Regions from separate parts of the Fusibacter sp. JL298sf-3 genome, predicted to be linked through region 2. Evidence: riboswitches for the same ligand, from Rfam matches in the RefSeq annotation. Region 2 holds a riboswitch; each other region holds the start of a gene.
The links. A riboswitch is a leader RNA that binds a small molecule or an ion and turns the genes downstream of it on or off. The one in region 2 is predicted to bind S-adenosylmethionine.
Positions count from the first base shown of each region.

Region 1: linked by a shared signal. The riboswitch ahead of ACR6HW_RS05670 (aspartate kinase) and the one ahead of ACR6HW_RS07685 (methionine ABC transporter ATP-binding protein) in region 2 are both predicted to bind S-adenosylmethionine.
Region 3: linked by a shared signal. The riboswitch ahead of metK (methionine adenosyltransferase) and the one ahead of ACR6HW_RS07685 (methionine ABC transporter ATP-binding protein) in region 2 are both predicted to bind S-adenosylmethionine.

Region 1 covers NZ_CM132608.1:1,144,548-1,151,432, reverse strand. Annotated here, with positions in the region: gene ACR6HW_RS05680 (GNAT family N-acetyltransferase) at 1-1,139, shown strand, start outside; gene ACR6HW_RS05675 (bacteriohemerythrin) at 1,213-1,617, opposite strand; SAM riboswitch class I at 1,743-1,845, shown strand; gene ACR6HW_RS05670 (aspartate kinase) at 1,952-3,142, shown strand; gene metF (methylenetetrahydrofolate reductase [NAD(P)H]) at 3,154-4,038, shown strand; gene ACR6HW_RS05660 (hypothetical protein) at 4,031-4,699, shown strand; gene ACR6HW_RS05655 (homocysteine S-methyltransferase family protein) at 4,696-6,885, shown strand, end outside.
Region 2 covers NZ_CM132608.1:1,580,411-1,587,295, reverse strand. Annotated here, with positions in the region: gene ACR6HW_RS07710 (DUF3793 family protein) at 1-536, shown strand, start outside; gene ACR6HW_RS07705 (flavodoxin) at 561-989, shown strand; gene ACR6HW_RS07700 (nitroreductase family protein) at 1,140-1,775, opposite strand; gene ACR6HW_RS07695 (MetQ/NlpA family ABC transporter substrate-binding protein) at 1,837-2,637, opposite strand; gene ACR6HW_RS07690 (methionine ABC transporter permease) at 2,641-3,291, opposite strand; gene ACR6HW_RS07685 (methionine ABC transporter ATP-binding protein) at 3,284-4,276, opposite strand; SAM riboswitch class I at 4,393-4,490, opposite strand; SAM riboswitch class I at 4,761-4,856, opposite strand; gene pflB (formate C-acetyltransferase) at 5,066-6,885, shown strand, end outside.
Region 3 covers NZ_CM132608.1:2,053,522-2,060,406, forward strand. Annotated here, with positions in the region: gene recD2 (SF1B family DNA helicase RecD2) at 1-1,948, opposite strand, end outside; gene metK (methionine adenosyltransferase) at 2,134-3,324, opposite strand; SAM riboswitch class I at 3,430-3,529, opposite strand; gene ACR6HW_RS09800 (hypothetical protein) at 3,592-4,734, opposite strand; gene ACR6HW_RS09805 (phospho-sugar mutase) at 4,731-6,389, opposite strand; gene ACR6HW_RS09810 (patatin-like phospholipase family protein) at 6,413-6,885, opposite strand, start outside.

The sequences.
Region 1 (6,885 bases), 440 kb from region 2:
AATCGACATTTACGCGAGAGAGCGCATGGCAGACACCCCCTGTTGAACTGCATATCAACCGGTTTAGACAGTGTGAAAATGTGCGTCAGTACCTCACATCAGACAGAGGTGCACTTTTGGCGACTTACGATGGAACGCGGCTGACGGTGCCACCAATCGTCACAGAGTCGCTTGACCTAACGCCTGTGACCGTCGATCAAAACGCTCGGCCACCGATTGTAGAAGTTGAAGGCATCGATGAACAGCAAGTAGCTACACTTCTGCCGATGACAGCGCGTGTCCGCCTAATAGAGGGTTCCATAAAAACGGAAAAGAGACGGCTGCCGCTGGAGACGTTGGTGTTTAAGACAAAAGGCGCTTGTACCACTGTAAAAGCGGTTGAAGAGGGGCACGAAGTCTACTGTGTCGACAACGGCTACCTTAAGTTTAAAGTTGCGCCGGCATTCACCTGTGGCGTATTCTCCCTTACAGCCGACGGCGTGGAACTCTTCGATCACTGTTTTCCGGCGACGCGGACCAAGTCGTGGTACAACCCTTGGGCAGGAGGCTTTTACAGCTATCTAATCGGCACGACCAATTACCAACTCTTTTCGGAAACGTCGACGGCGACATTTGTCACGCGAAAAGATCATTTAGGCAACCAGTGGACTGGCGTCGCCGTCACCACGCCGTATACAGTTCAACAGCGTTTGAAAGGTGTTAAAGTGGTGCAGTATTTCCTGACAATGGGCGATTTGCCCGTGTTGGCTCATTACTCTGAGGTCATAACCGATGGCGGCAAGTACGCTGAACAGCGCTTTATGAATCAGTGCTTCTTTAGAGAGGACAGCGGTGATATCGTCACCGAGTGTGACCATAGAACTGCTCATGTCCTCAAGGAGGCAGACGGTGTCGACTTTGTGGCACAATCTAAGCGCATAGTTTTGGAAATAGAGGCGTTAGCCGTGCATTACTACAGTCAAAACGCCGATTTGAATTACATCAATCGCACCGGTGGTTTGGTATTCACAGAACAGATTTCCAGAATCGCCATCGACCCGTTTCGGATGTTTAAATCTCAAGTGGATTTTGTCGTCCCATTGCCGTTTAAAGTGGGAACTTCCGCGTTTTCAGGGTTAGACGCTATTCGGTTTGAATAAAACAGCCTAAAAAAAGCCAGTGAGCGCAACGTCCAAAGGGACGTGCGTCACTGGCTTTTTTGGGGTGATGGTTTTAATAGCCGTTTTTCTTTAGATAGTCGGCAAGTTTTTTGTCTTCTTCTCCAATGTGTTTTTCAATCCAATCTGAAGAAAGGTGCATAAATTTTAGCCTAGAGTGCATGGTTAAGCCGTTTCTTAAAATATCTTGATAGAGGTCGCTGACATCTTGTTTAAAATTATCGTGCAGGTACTTGTGTTCTTCATACGCAGGATAGGCGTACTGTCTCTGCAGCGCCTCCTCGTGGTCAAAGTGCAACACGACGTATTCTGTTAAAAAGTTGAGCAATTTGAGCAACTCTTTTTCCGGATTCTCCTGTTGGTAAGCGTTGATTAACGTCTCCGCTCGATTGATTAGTTCTATATGCTCCGTATCCATTTCTTTTACGCCGTAGAGAAATTTTTCATCAAATTTAAGCATACTGCCTCCTTTACTCTGTATATTTATTTTTACCATACTCGAGACCGTCTATGCAATAAAAATTCAAAAATATCTTGCATATCAAAAAAAACTATGGTATTATCTTCAATAATTGAAAATCACGATTCTTATCGAGAGTGGCTGAGAGACAGGCTCTATGACGCCCGGCAACCTACATTCAGTGTGGTGCTAATTCCTGCGTTCCCCTATGGGAGCGAAAGATAAGAAAGTAGTGCGCTTAAAACGTCGCTTTCTTACCGGAAAGCGGCGTTTATTTTTTTAAAATACATGCGTTGCCCGATGAATGGTGAACGACAGAGTAGGAGGTATGTGCATGGAAACGGTAGTGCTTAAATTTGGCGGGACATCGATGGCTGCTGTTGAAACTGTGGCTAAACGCGTGGTCGACAAAAAAAGGGCAGGCTATCAAGTGGTCGTGGTGGTTTCGGCGCAGGCCGGCGTCACAAACGCTTTGTTGAAACAAGCGCAAGCTGTCGGCGGGGTAAATCTGAGAGAAATCGACGTCATGCTTGCGGCCGGTGAACAAGTAGCTTCAGGGCTATTGGCACTTGCTGTTGAAGGCCTAGGCGAGCGCGCATTGTCTTTGAGCAGTGCTCAAGTGGGCATTGTCACCGACGGGCGCCATGCTCAGGCGCGCATCAAGACGATTGACGGCTTTAAAATTCTCGAGCACCTTGAAGACAGCGCCGTTGTTATTGTGCCGGGGTTTCAAGGTGTCGGTGAAAACAGAGATATCACGACGTTGGGAAGAGGCGGCTCTGATACAAGTGCGGTGGCCATTGCTGTGGCAATAGGCGCGACGTCAGTGGAAATTTTCACCGATGTCAGCGGCGTTTATACAGCCGATCCGAGAATTGTGCCTAAAGCGCGAAAAATAGCCGCAATTGGGTACGATGAAATGTTGGAACTCGCGGGTTCAGGGGCTAAAGTTCTCCATCTCAGGAGTGTGGAACTCGCGGCGAAGAACGGTTTGAAAGTGCATTTAAGATCGACGTTTGAACCCGACGAAGGTACGTGGGTAAAGGAGGCTATCATGGAAGAAGCGGTTGTGAGAGGGGTTGCGCATGCCATAGATAATGCGCGCATTACTGTTTACGGGGTACCGGCGACGAGTAACGGTGTTACGCATTTGTTTGAGGCCATCGCCCGTGCGCATATTGTCGTGGATGTTATCACACAAAGCGATTCTGAGGACGGCAGTCGGCTGATTGCTTTTGCCGTCGAATCCCATGCGTACGAGAAGGCGCTTACAGTGGCCAAACGCGTCGCCCACAGCATCGGCGCAGGGGCTGTAAAAGGAGAACCTGCTGTGGCGCGCGTCAGCGTCATCGGCGTGGGCATGAAATCGTCGCCGGGGGTTGCTGCTAAAGTCTTTCGCGCGCTCACCGGCGCGGGCATCGATATTCAAATGATTACCACTTCAAATATTAACATATCGTGTCTCGTGGCGCAGGCGGATTACATTGGCGCCGTCAAAGCGATTCACCAAGCGTTTGAGCTATAAGGAGGCCAATAGTGAAAATTCATCAGTTGTACACAGAAAAGAAACCGCTTTTTTCATTTGAAATATTTCCACCAAAGCGCGATGGCGACAAGGCTGCGCTGTTGCATACCATAGATAAACTCGCAGAGCAGACCCCAGATTTTATCAGCGTGACATACGGTGCCGCAGGGACGGAACGCGGTGCGGACACATTGAATCTCGCACGGGATATCAGAACACGTCATGGCATCGAATCATTGGCGCACATGACCCTCGCAGGGGCGGAAAAGCGTGAAATTAACGGGGTACTGGACACCATGGCGCACAGCGGCATCGAAAATGTGTTGTTGCTCAGAGGCGATATTACCAGCGAGACGCCTAAGCCGACGGATGGTTTCGCCTATGCGGCGGACTTGATTCGACACGTCAAATCGCGGTACGATTTTTCAATTGGCGCAGCGTGCTACCCGGAAGGGCATATTGAATGCAGAAGCCGGGCGCTCGACTTGATTCATTTAAAGCAAAAAGTCGACGCAGGTGCAGACTTCTTAATTACGCAGCTGTTTTTTGACAACGAGCGGTTTTACGAATTCTCAAATGAAGTGCGGTGTCTCGATGTGAAGGTTCCTGTAATCGCAGGGGTTATGCCCGTGCTCAACAAGGTTCAAATAGAGCGGATGGTGGCGCTTAGCGGCGCGCATCTACCGGAGAAGTTCAAGCGCATCCTACAGCGGTACGAGACGAAGCCCGAAGCGCTTGTCGACGCGGGTATCGCCTATGCACTTGAACAAATTGTGGACTTGTTGTCCTCCGGTGTGGATGGAATTCACTTTTATGTGCTCAACAAGCCCAATATTAGCGAACGCGTGGTGCGGAGTGTCAGCGAAATTTTAAAGGCGCTGAAAGTCCATGGCTGATGTTCGTCGAGACCCCGTGGCCACGGTGCGTCCATTTGTGGACAAATCCGCTGTATACCGCTATTTAAGGCACACCGATGACGCGGTATGGCGCAACCGCGTCGAGGAACTATTTGAGGCCACACTTGAGCACTGCCGGTTTACGGCGCTTACGGCGCAGCTACCTGTGGTGGTTTTAGAGCGTTCGGTGGTGTTTAAGACATTGGGACTCGAAGTTCGTTCCCGCGATCTGGCAACGCATTTAACCCTGGAGACCTCTGCTGTCTGGGTGGTGATTTGTACGGTAGGTTCAGAAGTCGTACGTTACATCGAGCGCGAGATGCTCATGAACCCGTCGCATGGCGTTGTCGTAGACGCCTGCGCGTCTGCGTTGGCAGAGGGGTATGCAGCATTTTTAAACGATGTGCTCAACCCGAAGGCCATGCGCTATGGTCCGGGGTATGGCGATTTGAGTACAACCGTTTCGAAAATATTAACTGAGCGTCTCACAGCCTTTCGACATATCGGGGTCACCGCATTGGATACCGGGATGTTGTTACCTGAAAAAAGCGTTTTGTTTTTGTTGTCCACTGAAACGTGTACAGCGCTGAAAGCAACGGGATGTGGCAATTGTTTAAACTGTGAAATAACGGGTTGCCCGTATAGGAGGACTACTAAATGACATTGAAACGCGCACTTATGGAAAATTGCCTGGTCTTTGACGCGGCAATGGGAACGGCACTACAGAAAAAAGGTGCCGATGTGTCCAAGAGACCGGAGGTCTACAACATCGAAAATCCGGCGTGGATTGACGAGATTCACAGAAGGCATATTGAAGCGGGCGCCGACGTGCTTACCACCAATACTTTTGGTGCCAATGGGATAAAACTCAAAGAGAGCGGCTACAGTGTGGCAGAGATCGTTGCGGCGGCAGTGACCTGTGCACGACGTGCAGCAGAGGCATGTAGAGAGCGTCAAATATGGCTGGTTCAAGACCTTGGACCAATCGGCACCCTTTTGGAACCTTCAGGTACTTTGACCTTTGATGCGGCTTACGACTTGTATGTCGAGCAAGTGAAAGCGGGCATCGCCTGTGGCGTGGACGGCTTTCTCATCGAGACGCAGACGGATTTACTGGAGGCTAAGTGCGCGATTCTCGCAGTAAAGGCCCACTGCGATTTGCCAATTATCTGCACCATGAGTTTTGAGGAGACGGGGCGCACCTTTACAGGAACGGCTATTGAGAGCATGGCCGTCACATTAGAAGCCCTCGGCGTAGCGGCTCTAGGTCTCAATTGCTCCTTTGGTCCGGAGGGCTTGTATCCCCTCGTCGAGCAATTGATAGCAGTAACCGACGTGCCGATTGTGGTTCAGCCCAACTCGGGACTTCCGACCATAGAAGCCGGCGAAACTGTCTACGCTTTTGATGCAGAGACCTATGAAAGGGTTATGACGGCCTTTTACTCTATGGGGGTCGCGCATCTCGGCGGCTGTTGCGGAACGACTGAGGAAGCTGTGCGCATTGCTGCGAGAATCCTCGAAAATCGAAAACCAAAAGTTCGATCTATACAAAAAAAGACAAGAGTTTGCTCCTATGCGCAGACCGTTGTCATCGGGGAAACACCTAAGTTTGTCGGCGAACGGCTCAACCCGACGGGGCGCCGTCAGTTAAAAGAAGCGCTAAGAGAAAGGCGCTATGACTTCCTGCTTAAAGAAGCCTGTGCTCAAGTTGCCGAAGGGGCTCAGATTCTCGATGTAAATGTGGGCTTACCGGGGATTGACGAGGCTGCTGCGATGTGTCACATGGTGACGGCAATTCAAAAAGTGGTCGATGTCCCACTTCAAATCGACGCTTCCGATGTGGCGGTCATTGAAGCGGGCCTGCGCCGTTACAACGGCGTTCCGATTGTGAACTCTGTCAACGGCAAGGCTTCGAGTATGGCGGCGGTACTGCCTCTCGTAAAAAAATACGGTGCTTGTGTCATTGCGCTGACACTGGATGAAAACGGAATTCCCGAAAGTGTCGAAGCGCGTCTAGAAATAGCGGAGCGCATTATACGCCGTGCAGAAGACGAAGGCATACCGAGACACAGGGTGTTGGTGGACTGTTTGACCTTAACGGTGAGTGCACAGCCATCGGGAGCATTTGAGACACTTGAAGCGCTGAGACGCATTAAAGAAGAGTTGGGGGTTTGTACCGTTTTAGGGGTGAGCAACGTCTCTTTTGGTTTGCCGAAACGCGTTTTCGTTCATCAGACGTTTCTGACAATGGCGCTGTCTCAAGGGCTGGATCTCGCCATTGTCAATCCGGCACAAGAAGAAATGCAGTGGGCACTCAGCGCATTTCGCGTTTTAAAGGGACAGGATATCGGCGCTTCGGCTTACATCGCCCAATATGGCAACGAACCGACGACGGTTTCTACGACAGCTGAACTCAGTTTGGAATCGGCGATTGAGGCGGGTTTGAAAGACAGTGTCGGCGCTTGTGTCGATGCACTACTCGAAGTCGAAGCGCCGATGGCTGTTGTCGAAACGCGCTTGATACCGATGCTCAACAGCATCGGTGCACGGTTTGAATCGGGAGAGCTTTTTCTGCCGCAACTTATACAAGTGGCTGAAACGGCAGGTGTTGCCTTTGAACGCATCAAACGCGCATTTGAAGCTACGGCGTCCCCGTATAAGTCAAGCGGCATTATCGTTCTCGCCACGGTGGAACACGATGTCCACGACATCGGCAAAAACGTCGTAAAGGTCGTCCTCGAAAACTATGGCTTTGACGTTTACGATCTCGGAAGAGATGTACCTGCTGAAGCGGTGCTCAAAGCTGTACAGGCTACCGGTGCTCAGTTTGCAGGTCTCAGTGCGCTG
Region 2 (6,885 bases):
CATTTCACTGTGCGCCGACACTATTTGGGCTCAAGCCTGCAAACTTAATTTCTCATTCAGTAAAAGAAGACTTTGAGCACATGCCCGATGCAGACGAAGCGATTCAAAAGCTCAATGCACGAGGCATCTATATCGAGCGCCTATGCGGTTGTGAGCGCAAGCTGCTGACACTTGTCTACCAAAAGGACATGCTGATAGCGCACCTTAACCGCCCCGAAATATGGGGATTTCTAGTGACACAAGGGTATCCGATGAATGAAGGACTCGACGAGATTTTGCGCCACCTTAAAAAACGCGTGGCCCAAACAGGTGGCTTTCCGCATGAAATCGGCGTTTTCCTTGGGTACCCCCTCGAAGACGTCGTGGGCTTTATCAAGCATAGAGGGCAAAACTGCAAACTCTGTGGTTATTGGAAAGTCTATGGCGACGCAGAAAAAGCCAAATCGCTTTTTGATCAATTTAACCAGTGCAGGGACCGGCTGCTGTGCGCCCTCTCAGATGGCCACAGCATAGAAGCGTGCGTTTCTGTCGCATAGGACAACAGGAAAGGGGAATTCAAAATGGAAAAAATAGCAGTCGTTTATTGGAGTGGCACAGGCAACACAGAAGCCATGGCAAACGCAATCGCAGACGGCATCAAAACAGCAGGTGGCGAAGTCGAAGTCTTTCCGGTATCGGAGATAGATGCAAACGCAGCAAGCGCCTACAGCAAACTGTGCCTCGGTTGCTCTTCAATGGGTGCTGAAGTACTAGAAGAAGTCGAGTTCGAACCATTCTTTACAGACCTCGAAAAGAACCTATCCGGCAAAAAAGTCGCACTGTTCGGCTCTTACGGCTGGGGCGACGGCCAGTGGATGAGAGACTGGCAAGAACGCACCGAACAAACCGGCGCCAACCTCTTTGAAGAAGGGTTAATGGTTAACGAAACCCCGGATGCTGAAGGCGTCTCACTTTGTGAAGAATTTGGTAAACGCTTTCAAGCGTATTAAGGTGATAGAACCTTAGATGGCCGAAGACACCCGCGCTAACCCGTGTGGTGGCCGGCGAACAATACAGCGTATTATCGCACAAACAACAAAAGCCATGCGCAGCCGCGCATGGCTTTTCATCGTGAAAGCACTTGTACAAACGTCGAGCCCTTACTTAATCAACGTGTAAATCTCCGACACCGGTCGCCGTGCAGGAGAACGCCCTTCAGAAGCCGGGAGTCCCAGCGGCGTCACCGCCATGAGCTCGTAGCCCTCTTTTTCAAAAGGGATCAGCGCCTCAATAGCCAGAGAAGCAAAGCATGGCCCCGTCATCCAGCAAGTGCCGTACCCGAGATTGGCAGCGGCGAGCATAAAGTTCTCGAGAGAAGCCGCCACATTTTGTAGCCCGGAATTCATGCGTTCGACGCGTTCCGCTTGAGCTTCCATACCGATGGATTTCAGCAGACCCACCTCGCTTTTGGGGTAGGGGCCTACATAGGCGGCCACGAGAATCGGCGCCGACCGGAAAATCGTGTAGTACTTCAGAAACTTAGTCATCTCTTGGGTCTTAGACACATCCCCGACCTTTTCGACGATGTCGTCGTGAACCCCTTCAATCGCTTGGGCGATAGATTCAATCAACGCCTTGTCTTTGATGACAACGTAGTGCCAGTTTTGACGATTTTTGCCCGAAGGGGCATAAGACGCGGCTTTCAGCATCTCTTCAATGTCCATCATTGGCACATCACAGGCCTTAAACTGACGCACACTGTGTCGTTTGTAAATAAAATCTAATGAAGACGACATGGCAACCTCCTAAGTTTGATTTGTCGTCTTCATTGTACAGGCTTTTCCTCGAAAGAACAAGCTAAAATACAGGGACTACAGCGCCTTCATAGTGTTCCAAAATGTACGCTTTAACCTTTTCGCTCTGAAGCGCCTTAATCAAAGCCTGAATCGCCGGATCTTCCAGTTTCTCAGGGAGCACCGTCACAATGTTGGCGTAAGGCGAATCGTCGCCTTCGAGAACAAGGGCGTCCTCCAGTGGGTTTAAACCGGCCTCGAGTGCGTAATTGGTGTTGATAACAGCGGCGTCCACATCTTCAAGCGTCCGAGGAAGCTGTGCGGCGTCAATGGGTTCGAACACAAACTTGCGTGGGTTCTCTAGAACATCTTCAGGTGTGGATTCGAGTTTTTCAGGGTCTTTCAGAGTAATCAGCCCTTCGTTGTGGAGCAGCAAGAGCGCGCGGCCTTCATTGGTTGGATCGTTTGGAATGCTAATGGTGGCGCCGTCTTTCAAATCGGAAAGCGCCTCAGTAGAAGCCGAGTAGACGCCCAGCGGTTCCACGTGGATGGCACCTGCCGAAACGAGTTCGAGACCGTGCTCATCGGCAAAGCTGTTCATGTACGGTACGTGCTGAAAGAAGTTGGCGTCGATTTCGCCTTCGCCGAGAGTGAGGTTGGGTGTCACGTAATCGGTAAACTCCACCACCTCGAGTTCAATGCCTTCAGCAGCGAGGTCGTCTTTAATCAGTGCCAACAGTTCTGCATGCGGCAACGGCGTCGCGCCCACCTTTAAAGTCGTCTCCTCAGCTGTTTCTTTGCCGCAGCCGATTAAAACCCCGGCGAGTACAATCAAAACAAAACCCAAACTTAAAATCTTCTTCATGTGTTATTTCCTCCTGTTTTTTAAAGTGAGATGTGAAACATAATGTCCCGAAGACTGAACCACTTGCACCAACACCACCAAAATGACGAGAGTGGCAAACATAATGTCCAGTCTGAAACGGTGGTACCCATATCGAATCGCCAGATCGCCAATGCCGCCGCCTCCGACGGCACCAGCCATAGCGGAATACCCAATTAAATTAATCGTCGTCGTCGTAGCGCTTAAAATCAGACTCGGGAGCGCTTCTCTGAGCATGACCCCTACGACGATTTGAGGGGTGGAAGCCCCCATGGCCACCGCCGCCTCTACGACGCCGTCGTCCACCTCGCGTAGCGCACCCTCAGTGAGTCTGGCGAAAAAGGGGACGGCTGCAATAATCAGCGGCAACGTCGCCGCATTGGTGCCGATGGCGGTACCGATGACCAACCGCGTAAACGGCATAATAAAAATCATCAAGATGATAAACGGCAGAGAGCGCATAATGTTCACAAGCCAAGAGAGCGCCTCGTACACCGGTGGACACGACAGCAAGTGTCCCCTTCCGATTAGAGTGAGTAAAATGCCGAGCGGGAGGCCGAGCAAAACCGTAAAGAGCGTCGAGACCCCTACCATGTAGAGGGTTTCCAAAGTGGCGGGAAGTAAGAGATTAAACATGGCACACCTCCGTAATCACCTGATGGGCTTCGAGGGCTTTAAGCGTGTCGGCAATAGCGGCATCGCTTCCCGTCAGAGCCACCGTGAGCTCGCCCACCGTTTGACGGCCGTACGTCTCTATCTTTCCGCTGAGGATGTTCACCGTCACGTCGTGTGTGCGAATGAGCTTGCTGAGCACCGGTTGGTCGACATTGCCTCTTTTAAAAATCAAGTGACAGACCGTGCTGTCTTCGGCGTAGTAGGGCGGCACATCGTCGCTTGAGAAAAACTGCCGCGCCGCTTCGTTCTCAGGTTGCGTAAAGAGCTTAACCGTATCGCCGGACGCCACCACTTCGCCGCCTTCGAGAAGCGTCACTTCGTGACAAATGCGCTTGATGACGTCCATTTCGTGGGTGATGACCACCACAGTGACCCCCAAGTTCTCGTTAATTTCTCGAACGAGGTCGAGAATCTGAGCCGTGGTTAAAGGATCCAGCGCACTGGTCGCTTCGTCACAGAGGAGCACATCGGGGGCATTGGCGAGGGCTCTTGCGATGCCGACCCGCTGTTTTTGGCCACCGCTCAGCTGCGCCGGGTAGGCGTCTGCTTTGTCAGAGAGCCCCGTTAAGGCGAGGAGTTCCACCACGCGGCTTCGAATCTCCTGTTTCGACTTATGCATGATTTCAAGTGGAAAAGCGACGTTGTCAAACACGGTTTTGCTGGAGAGCAAGTTGAAGTTTTGAAAAATCATACCGATTTTTTGGCGTTTTCGCTTTAGCGCAGTGCCTTTGAGTGCCATCATGTTGTCGCCGGCGACGAAGACTGTACCGGCTGTAGGTGTTTCCAATCGATTGATACAGCGTACCAGCGAAGATTTGCCGGCGCCGCTGAGGCCGATGATGCCGTGGATGGTGCCGCGCCCGATGTCAATGGAGACATTTTTGAGGGCCTGTACCTCTCGGTGCTCTTTAATATACGTTTTGCTTAGGTTCTGAATGCTGATCATAAAAATCCTTTCTGTTTCACGAGACGGCTGTACCGCATTGTACCTCGGGTAACGAGTTGTTAATATAGCCCTTATATGGCAAAAAAAGACCCCCTTTGCGTGAAAGGGGGTGTGCTTTCACATCTTTGCAGCTTTCGCTGCCGGAATTGGCACCTAACTTAAAATAGGTTGCCGGGTTTCATCGGGCCGTTCCCTCCACCGCTCTGGATATGATTACTTTATGAAACAACAGGGGTCCTTCGCGTTTTGCCACGAAGTCTGTTGTCAAATTAAAAACATTAGTGATGCCTTGCCGCGTTAAATAGTCGCAGAAAGCCTTTCGGCTCAAATCTTGTTGTTAACAACATTAGTAATGCCTCCGGCATCCCTAACCGCTTTTCGCTGACAGCTTTCCGCGTTGAATAGTCGCAGAAAGCCTTTCGGCTCAAATCTTGTTGTTAAAAAAACCGCTCCTGAAAAACAGAAGCGGTTGCGTACAGTCGTCTCCTTATCTTCAGACATAAAGTCTCTGGAATTAGCACCTAATCCAATAGGTTGCCGGGCGTCGCAGGGCCAGTCCCTCAGCCGCTCTTGATAAGCTAATGAAATTGTTGAATCGAATTATACGCTAGTCGGCACTTACTTGTCAATAGGAATCTTCAAAAAAACGATATGTATACATTATACAAAAACGAAAAACTCTTTAAAACATTGTCACAAGTGCGTCTGGTCACATCTTTTCTAGAGAGAAACTCTTATAATGAGGGGGAAATTTAGACCATCCGAAAAAATTCAAGGAGGCATGCGATAATGTTTAATAAGGGGACATGGGAAGGCGCAATCGACGTACGCGACTTCATTCAAAAAAACTACACGCCTTATCACGGCGACGAAGCGTTTTTAGCGGGTAAGAGCACGCGCACTGAGAAACTTTTTGAACAAGTGGAAACGCTGATTCAAGAGGAAATTGAAAAGGGCATCATCGGCATTGAAACCAAATGTTTTTCAGGCATTGACAAATTCGAAGCCGGCTACATGGACAAAGAAAACGAAGTTATCGTAGGCTTCCAAACCGATGCACCACTCAAGCGCATCATGAACCCATACGGTGGATTCAGAATGCTCGAGCAATCACTCGAGGCTTATGGCTACGACATTGAAGACGCTATGGCGGACGATTTTAAAACGTATAGAAAAACACACAACGAAGGTGTTTTTGACGCCTATACACCGGAAATGAAACAGGCGAGAAGCGTGGGCTTGCTCACGGGACTACCGGATGCTTACGGTAGAGGCAGAATTATCGGCGACTACAGAAGAATTCCACTCTACGGCACAGAGCGCCTCATTGCAGAAAAGCGCAAAGATTTTGTCGCACTTGCAGAAAAGCCTGCTACAGAAGCGGTGATGCGTCTTAGAGAAGAAGTCTCTATGCAGATTAGAGCCCTTAAAGCAATTGAAAACATGGCGTCTAGCTATGGTTACGATATTACAAAGCCGGCACAAAACGCCAAAGAAGCGGTTCAATTTTTCTACTTTGGCTACTTGGCTGCTGTTAAAGAAAACAACGGCGCGGCGATGTCATTGGGGAGAAACACAGCTTTCCTAGACATCTTTATTGAAAAAGACATCGCAGCCGGCGTACTCACTGAAGAAGAAGCTCAAGAGCTGATCGACCAATTGGTTATCAAGTTGAGAATGGTGAGACATTTGAGAACCCCTGAGTACAACACTTTGTTCGCAGGCGATCCGACTTGGGTAACAGAGTCTATCGGCGGTATGGGAACTGACGGCAGAACCCTGGTTACAAAGACGGCGTTCAGATTCCTCCACACTTTGACGAACCTCACACCGGCACCGGAGCCGAACATGACTGTGCTCTGGTCGCAGGAACTGCCGGAAACGTTTAAGCGTTACTGTGCGAAAATGTCTATTGAAACCGGCGCCATTCAGTATGAAAACGACGACTTAATGCGTCCGATCTACGGCGACGACTACGGTATCGCATGCTGCGTATCGCCAATGGGCATCGGTAAAGAAATGCAGTTTTTCGGTGCGAGAGCAAACCTTGGAAAAGCACTTCTATACAGCATCAACGGCGGAAAAGACGAGTTGAAACTCGACAAATCGGGCAACCTCATTGAAGTCATCGGCGGCATCCCGGCTGTTAAAGACGGCGCCCTCGACTTTGAAGAAGTGTACGCCAACTTTAAAGTGGTTATGGAAAAATTGGCAAAGCTCTATGTCAACACCATGAACACCATTCACTACATGCACGATAAATACGCTTACGAAAGTGGTCAATTGGCCCTTCACGATACAGAAGTACACCGCTATATGGCCTTTGGCGTCGCTGGTCTTTCAATTGTCGCAGACTCCTTGAGCGCCATTAAATACGCGAAAGTAACGCCGGTGAGAAACGAACAGGGCGTTGCAGTGGACTTTAAAATCGACGGTGAGTTCCCGACATACGGCAACGACGACGACCGCGTCGACACCTTGGCAAAAGAAGTTCTCGAGTTCTTCACAGCAGAGCTTAAAAAGCACGAGACGTACAGAGAATCCGAGCACACGCTCTCCGTACTCACCATTACGTCAAATGTCGTTTACGGCAAGAAAACAGGCTCTAC
Region 3 (6,885 bases), 470 kb from region 2:
AAGCCAATACCAGTTCGTCCGCAGACGGAAAATCGTAGATGACCGACCGTTCCCCATCGAATAGGACGTGAACGCAGCGCTCGTTTTCATCAATGGCGGTGATAAAGCCGATGTCGCCGTTAAAAACACCCGTGCCCTCTTCGCCTAACGCCGTTTGCCACTCGAGATTGTAATTGTTTTTAATCTGCATGACTTTGTCCCCTTCGCGGAACAATTTTTTGCCGAAATGCCGTTCTTTTTTCTCTTTGTTAGCGGGGTTCAATACATTTTGAAGCATGTCGTTAAGGGCGTTAATCCCCGCCTCCGAATTTTTCATCGGCGAAAGAATTTGTATGTCTTCAATGGGGTTAAACCCATAGTATTCCGGAAGGCGTTTGCCGACGAGATTCTGAATCTCGGTTTTAATTGAAGCCGTTTTCGGTCGATTAATGAAGAAGAAATCTTTGTCCTGCTGGTTCAACAGCGGCGCTTCTCCTTGGTTGATGGCATGGGCGTTAACCGCTATCAAAGATGATTCCGATTGCCTAAAAATTTCGTCGAGAGCCACATTCGGTACCGTGTCGCTTCCGAGAATATCCTTTAGGACGGCGCCCGGTCCCACAGAGGGCAACTGATCTGAGTCGCCGACGAGAATCAAATGCGTCCCCGGCTTAACGGCGTCGAGCAGGCGGTACATCAAAACGATGTCCACCATAGAGATTTCGTCCACCACCACCACATCGCACATCAGGGGTTCGCTTTCGTTCTTAGCAAATTGATTTTCCCCTTGAAACTCCAAAAGCCGATGAATCGTCTTGGCCTCTCTAAGCGTTGCCTCAGACATGCGCTTTGCCGCTCTGCCCGTCGGTGCACATAAAACGACTTTTTGTCCTAACTGCTCGTAAGCGTGAATCATGGCATTGATTAACGTCGTCTTACCCGTCCCCGGTCCACCGGTGAGCACGAAAACCCCGGCGGATAAAGCCATTTCGAGAGCCGATTTTTGAAGTTCTGCCAAGAGGATGCCCTTGTCTTCCTCATAAGCTTTAATAAACTTAGTCGTATCGAATTTCGTCAGTGTTTTTACATCTCGCATCAAGTTGAACAGCTTCCCCGCCACCTGTTGCTCTGCGTAATACAAACTGGGCAAGTAGACGCGTTGAACCCCCTCTGCGTTTTCAAGGTACACGCCGCCTCTCACGGCCATGTCCCTAAGCTGCATCAACACCTCGTCCTGAGTGACTTGAAGCGTCAGAGCTGTTTGCTTTACAAGGGTTTCAGCAGTCATATACGTGTCCCCTGAAAGCGATGTTTTAGACAAAAGGTGCACCACCCCGGACTCTATCCGAAAAGGGGCGTGCATCTCAATCCCCATTCGCATGGCGATTTCGTCTGCTTGTTTAAAACCGAATCCCGGAATTTCCGCAGCCAACAAGTACGGGTTGTTCTGAACTTTCTCCACGCCTTCGAGACCAAATATCTTGTGAACCCGCATAGCGGCGTTTACTGTAAGGCCTAGGGACTGAAAATACATAATAAAATCCCTAAGTGCGTATGCTTCGTGATAGCTCATCACGATTTGTTCGAGCTTTTTATCGCCAATACCCGATATTTCAAGCAGTTTCTCAGGGGTCTTCTCAATGATTTCAAGTGAAGCTTCACCAAAGTGGTCGACGATGCTCTGCGCTGTCGACTCCCCAATTCCCGTTATGACACCGGAAGCTAAATACTTAAGAATTTCTTCGCGATCACTGGGCTTAACGTGCTCTACTCGATTGATTTTAATCTGCTCGCCGTAAAAGGGGTGCTCGTCCGTATCACCTTCTATGCGAAGTCGGTCGCCTTCCTTTACAAACGGCACGACCCCCTTTACACAGTGCACGTCGTCCAGCGTCTCTAGGTTCCCGATGACGTATCCGTTTTCTTCATTGTAATAGATAATATCTATCAGTATGCCTTCTACTACCATGTCGTCACCATCTTTTCTTCTGAATTACTTTCTATTATATAGGATTTTAAACGCTTTTCATATAGGCATCTCTCCATTTTGAAGCGGCATTCTTCTCTCTACACCAGTCGTAAAATTAAAAATAGGCGCAACGTATGAGATCATACGTGCGCCTATCGGCTCTTAAAATCGTATTAAACGTCGGCTTAAAGACCGGCTGCTTCTCTAAGTGCTGCCGCTTTATCCGTTCTTTCCCAAGGCAACTCGACATCGGTTCTACCGAAGTGACCGTATGCCGCCGTCTGCTTGTAGATAGGTCTTCTGAGATCGAGCTCTTTAATAATCGCGCCCGGTCTGAGGTCAAAGTGCTTTTCAACAAGTGATTCAATGAGCGCTTCATCCACTTTTGACGTACCAAAAGTCTCCACCATAATCGAAACGGGATGCGCTACGCCAATAGCGTAGGCCAGTTCGATTTCACAGCGATCCGCCAATCCGGCTGCGACGACGTTTTTCGCTACATAGCGTGCCGCATAAGCCGCTGAACGGTCGACCTTTGTAGGATCTTTTCCTGAAAATGCACCGCCGCCATGTCTCGCGTAACCGCCGTACGTATCGACAATAATCTTACGGCCTGTAAGACCGGCATCGCCCTGTGGCCCACCGATGACAAAACGACCTGTCGGGTTGACGAGGTAGCGCGTATTGTCTAACAACGCCGCCGGAATAATCGGCTCGATGACGTGCTTAATCAAATCCGCTTTGATTTGCTCTACTGATACGCGCTCAGAGTGCTGTGTCGATACCAGTACCGTATCGACGCGCACCGGTCTATCGTTTTCATCGTATTCCACCGTCACCTGAGTCTTCCCATCAGGTCGAAGGTAATCCAAAGTACCGTCTTTTCTCACTTCTGAGAGTCTTCTGGCCAGTTTGTGTGCAAGGGCAATTGGAAGCGGCATCAACTCAGGTGTTTCGTTACAAGCGTAGCCGAACATAATCCCTTGGTCGCCGGCGCCAACTGCTTCAACTGCGTCGTTCATTTCACCTGTTTTGCTCTCTAAAGCTTTGTCAACACCTAAAGCGATGTCGTCTGATTGCTTGTCTATAGCGACGATGACGCCACAAGTTTCCCCATCAAAACCGTATTTCGCTCTATCGTAACCAATTTCTTTAATGGTGTTTCTCACCGTCGACTGGATATCGACATAGCAGTTAGTTGTAATTTCACCTGCTATCAAAACGAGACCAGTGGTCACAGACGTTTCACAAGCCACCCTCGCATTTGGGTCCTGTGCAAAAATAGCATCTAAAATTGAATCGGAGATTTGGTCACAAATCTTATCAGGATGCCCTTCAGTTACCGATTCAGAAGTAAACAGTCTTCTTCTTCCCATCATACACCTCCATAAAATATGATTGACTTTAATAACAGTACACCTGTTGCGGCGTCTTTTACATAAAAAAAATACCTTTTCACTACAAGAAGAGGTATTTGCTCAACCTCATCTTTCAGATTCTTAAAATCTGTAGGATTTAGCACCGTGTGTCACCGGTTGCCGGACTTCATAGGGCCTATCCCTCCGTCGCTCTTGATAAGGAAATGTTTAGTTAAAATTACTAGGTAATCATAGCATAGTGCCCATGAGAAAGCAAGCACTTTTTTAGTGCATTGCGAGAAAATCAAACAAATTGTCGTAACTGCTGTTGATGAACGACAGCAGCAACGGATCGTCCATCTTCATTTCACAAATCCTAAAGAGACTCTTATCGTATACCCCATTTTCTGTGAAATAACCGTCGATTGCCTTGACATTTTCAGGGTCCAGACTGCAGATAATCAATTGTCCCGATTGGGAAAAGAAGTACATGCAGTAGACGTCGCCATTGAGAAAGTAAGGGTTTTCGCCCACGTGGTGATTGTCCCTATTGAACTCGATGTAAAGGCTGCCAAAGGCATAAGTTTGCTTCATCATCTCCGGATTGTCAAAGGCAAAACGCCTTTCAAAAAATGCGTCGTCCACATGACAAACCACCATGTGCTCCGGCTTGTTTAAATTAAACGCCGCCTCGATGCTGCTCATGCTGAGCGCCTCCGTCTTCCGCGCCTTAACGACCCGCATATGCGCCCTGTCCACCTCGATTTCACTCACCATCAGGGCGTATCGCTCGCCGATATCTACAATAGATTCTGCCGAGAACACTTCGATTTCCCCGCGCTTGCCCTTGAAACTGACGCTATTTTTTATCAAGGTTTGAGGCTGGGAGACGAGTTCAAAGGATTCATCCATATCAAACGCTTGGTAGAGTGGAAGCGTTGCGTTGTAATCGCATCCGACGACGCGCATCACCAAATAATTGATCAAAGCTTCAGGGCTGTTGATTTCAGGCGATAAATACCCGTACAGCGCCGCTTCTTCTTCAATTGTAAGCGATGCGTACAACGTGTGAAACTGCTCCTCAAACCATTCAAAGTCGACGAGCGCATCGAGGCACTCTTCGTCCACCACATAGGCAGATTTAATTAAAAAGACAAACGCTTCGTAGTCGATGGGGCGCATTTCGCCACCTAACCCGCCTGTAACGCCGAGTATCAGGACTTCCAGTTCGTCGGCTTTCGGTTCAATCAAATGATGAAAACCATCGATGCCATAACTTTCATAATCGAGGTGATAAATTTGAACGACTTCTCGCTTTGAAGTGTCTTCAAAATACGCCACGACCCCAACGACGCCCATTAGTCTCGTGTTGGTTGCCAACGCTCTCTTAAATGTCAAATGCGGTTTTTTTATAGATTCAAAATTCACGAATGGTTCACCTTTTCCAGTATCATTTGTTTCAGCGTTTCAAGACGCTTTTGTGTCTGTGCTCGATCGTCTCCGGCAATTGAAAAATAGACTTTTAACTTGGGTTCCGTGCCGGACGGTCTGAGGACTACCCACGAATGCGCATCTAAATAGTATTTGAGGACATTGGACTTCGGCAGGCCGGTTTCGTCTTCCATGTAGTCGATTTTACTTTCGTAATCGAACAATTTCTTTGTTCTGAATGTCGAGAGGACTTCTGCCATTTGCGCTTGTCCGGATTTCCCTTCAAATTTTATAGACACGGTTTCTTCTATATAGTAGCCGTGACGTCTGTACACTGCTTCGAGGACGTCGACAAGTGTCAGCCCTTTCTCCCTGTAATACGAGGCCATTTCAACGGCGATTAAAGTCCCCATAACGGCGTCTTTGTCTCTGACATGCGGCGCAAAAAGATAGCCAAAGCTCTCTTCGTAGCCCATGATAAAGCCTTCGGTATCCAGCTCAATCTGCTCGCCGATAAACTTAAAGCCCGTGAGCGTTTGCTTCAACGCAACGTTGTAATGTGCGGCCTGCGCCTTTGCTAGGTCAGAAGAGACAATGGTGTTGACCACATACTGCCTCGGGGTCAACCCCTCTCGACTCGAGAGCAGGTACTCCATAAACAGGCTGCCGATTTGATTGCCTGAAATCATTTGATAACCTGAGTTCGTCTTAACCATAAAGCCGATGCGGTCGCAATCGGGGTCTGTTGCCACAATAAGGTCGGCCGCTGACGTTGCGGCGACTTTTAGCGCCTCATCAAATGCGGCTTCAGACTCTGGATTGGGTTCTTGACAAGTTGGAAATTCACCATCTGGTGCCATCTGGGACGGCACGGGAATAAGCCCTTTGTAGCCTACGGCATCTAATACCTCTGTTACCGTTTGCCCACCGGTGCCGTGGAGCGGGGTGTACACTGTTTTCAACGTACTGTTCTTCAAAACCGCCGGTCTCTCTGAAACTTCCACCACCATTTCCCGATAGGGCACATCCACTTGTTCATCAATCATTTCCAATAAGTCAAACGCTTTCGCCTCTTCCTCTGAAAACAATTTGACACTTTCAAAATCTTCTATCCGCTGCACATGTTCCACCAGTTGGGTCGCCAAATGCGGCACCAACTGACAGCCGGTTTCGTCGTATACTTTGTAACCGTTGTATGCAGGTGGGTTGTGGCTCGCCGTAATCATTACACCGCCGAGACACTTCAAATGCCGAACGGCAAAAGACAGTTCCGGTGTGGTCCTCACGGCGGTAAACAAGTACGCTTTTATGCCGTTTGCAGCCATTACACGTGCAGTTTCCATTGCAAATTCAGGAGAATAGCGTCGACTGTCATAGGCGATGACGACAGCTTGCTCACTTTGAACCTGCTCTCTTCTTTCCAGAAGAAAATTGGCAAACCCCTGCGTTGCCTTCCGGACGACATACCGATTGATACGATTGCATCCGGCGCCGATAATCCCACGCATTCCAGCGGTTCCGAATTCGAGGTCTTTATAAAAGCGTTCGTCTATTTCCTCTGGTCTATCTGCTATCGCTTTCAACTCACTTCTAAAAGCGTCGTCAAAATAGGGATTGTTGAGCCATGCGTTGTAAATTGCCTTTGTGTCCATGCTTTTCTCCTTTCCTGCTTCTATTATAGCATATGCGTGCGGTCGTAATGCAACACGTTAAACAGTTGAAACAACTGCTGATTTTTGTACTTCTTTGTCAACAGAGAAGCGACCCCGCTCCCCCATCCGTCAACTTTTTTCTCCGGGTATGCTTCGTATGCAACGTGTACTGCGTCGACAAAAGCGTTGTAGTCGTAAAATTGCAGACGCTTTACTGAAAGCGCCTCCGCCATATATTCGTAAAACGACAAGACGATTTCCACATAAGAAGCGTACTTTTTTAGCCCAAGAAGATCCGCTAAAATCGGCAACACATCCTCAAACAAAAGGCGTTTGGGCATCTTCCCTTTTTTGAGAAACTGTTCTGCAACGCCGATGGCTTCAACCGAGAGCGTATTGAGCTGCGCAACCATTTCTGTTTCAGAAGGCACCGCTTCCACATAATAACGCTTGCTCTTTAAACGCTTTAAGACGCGCATGGCATCGTAATACCCCA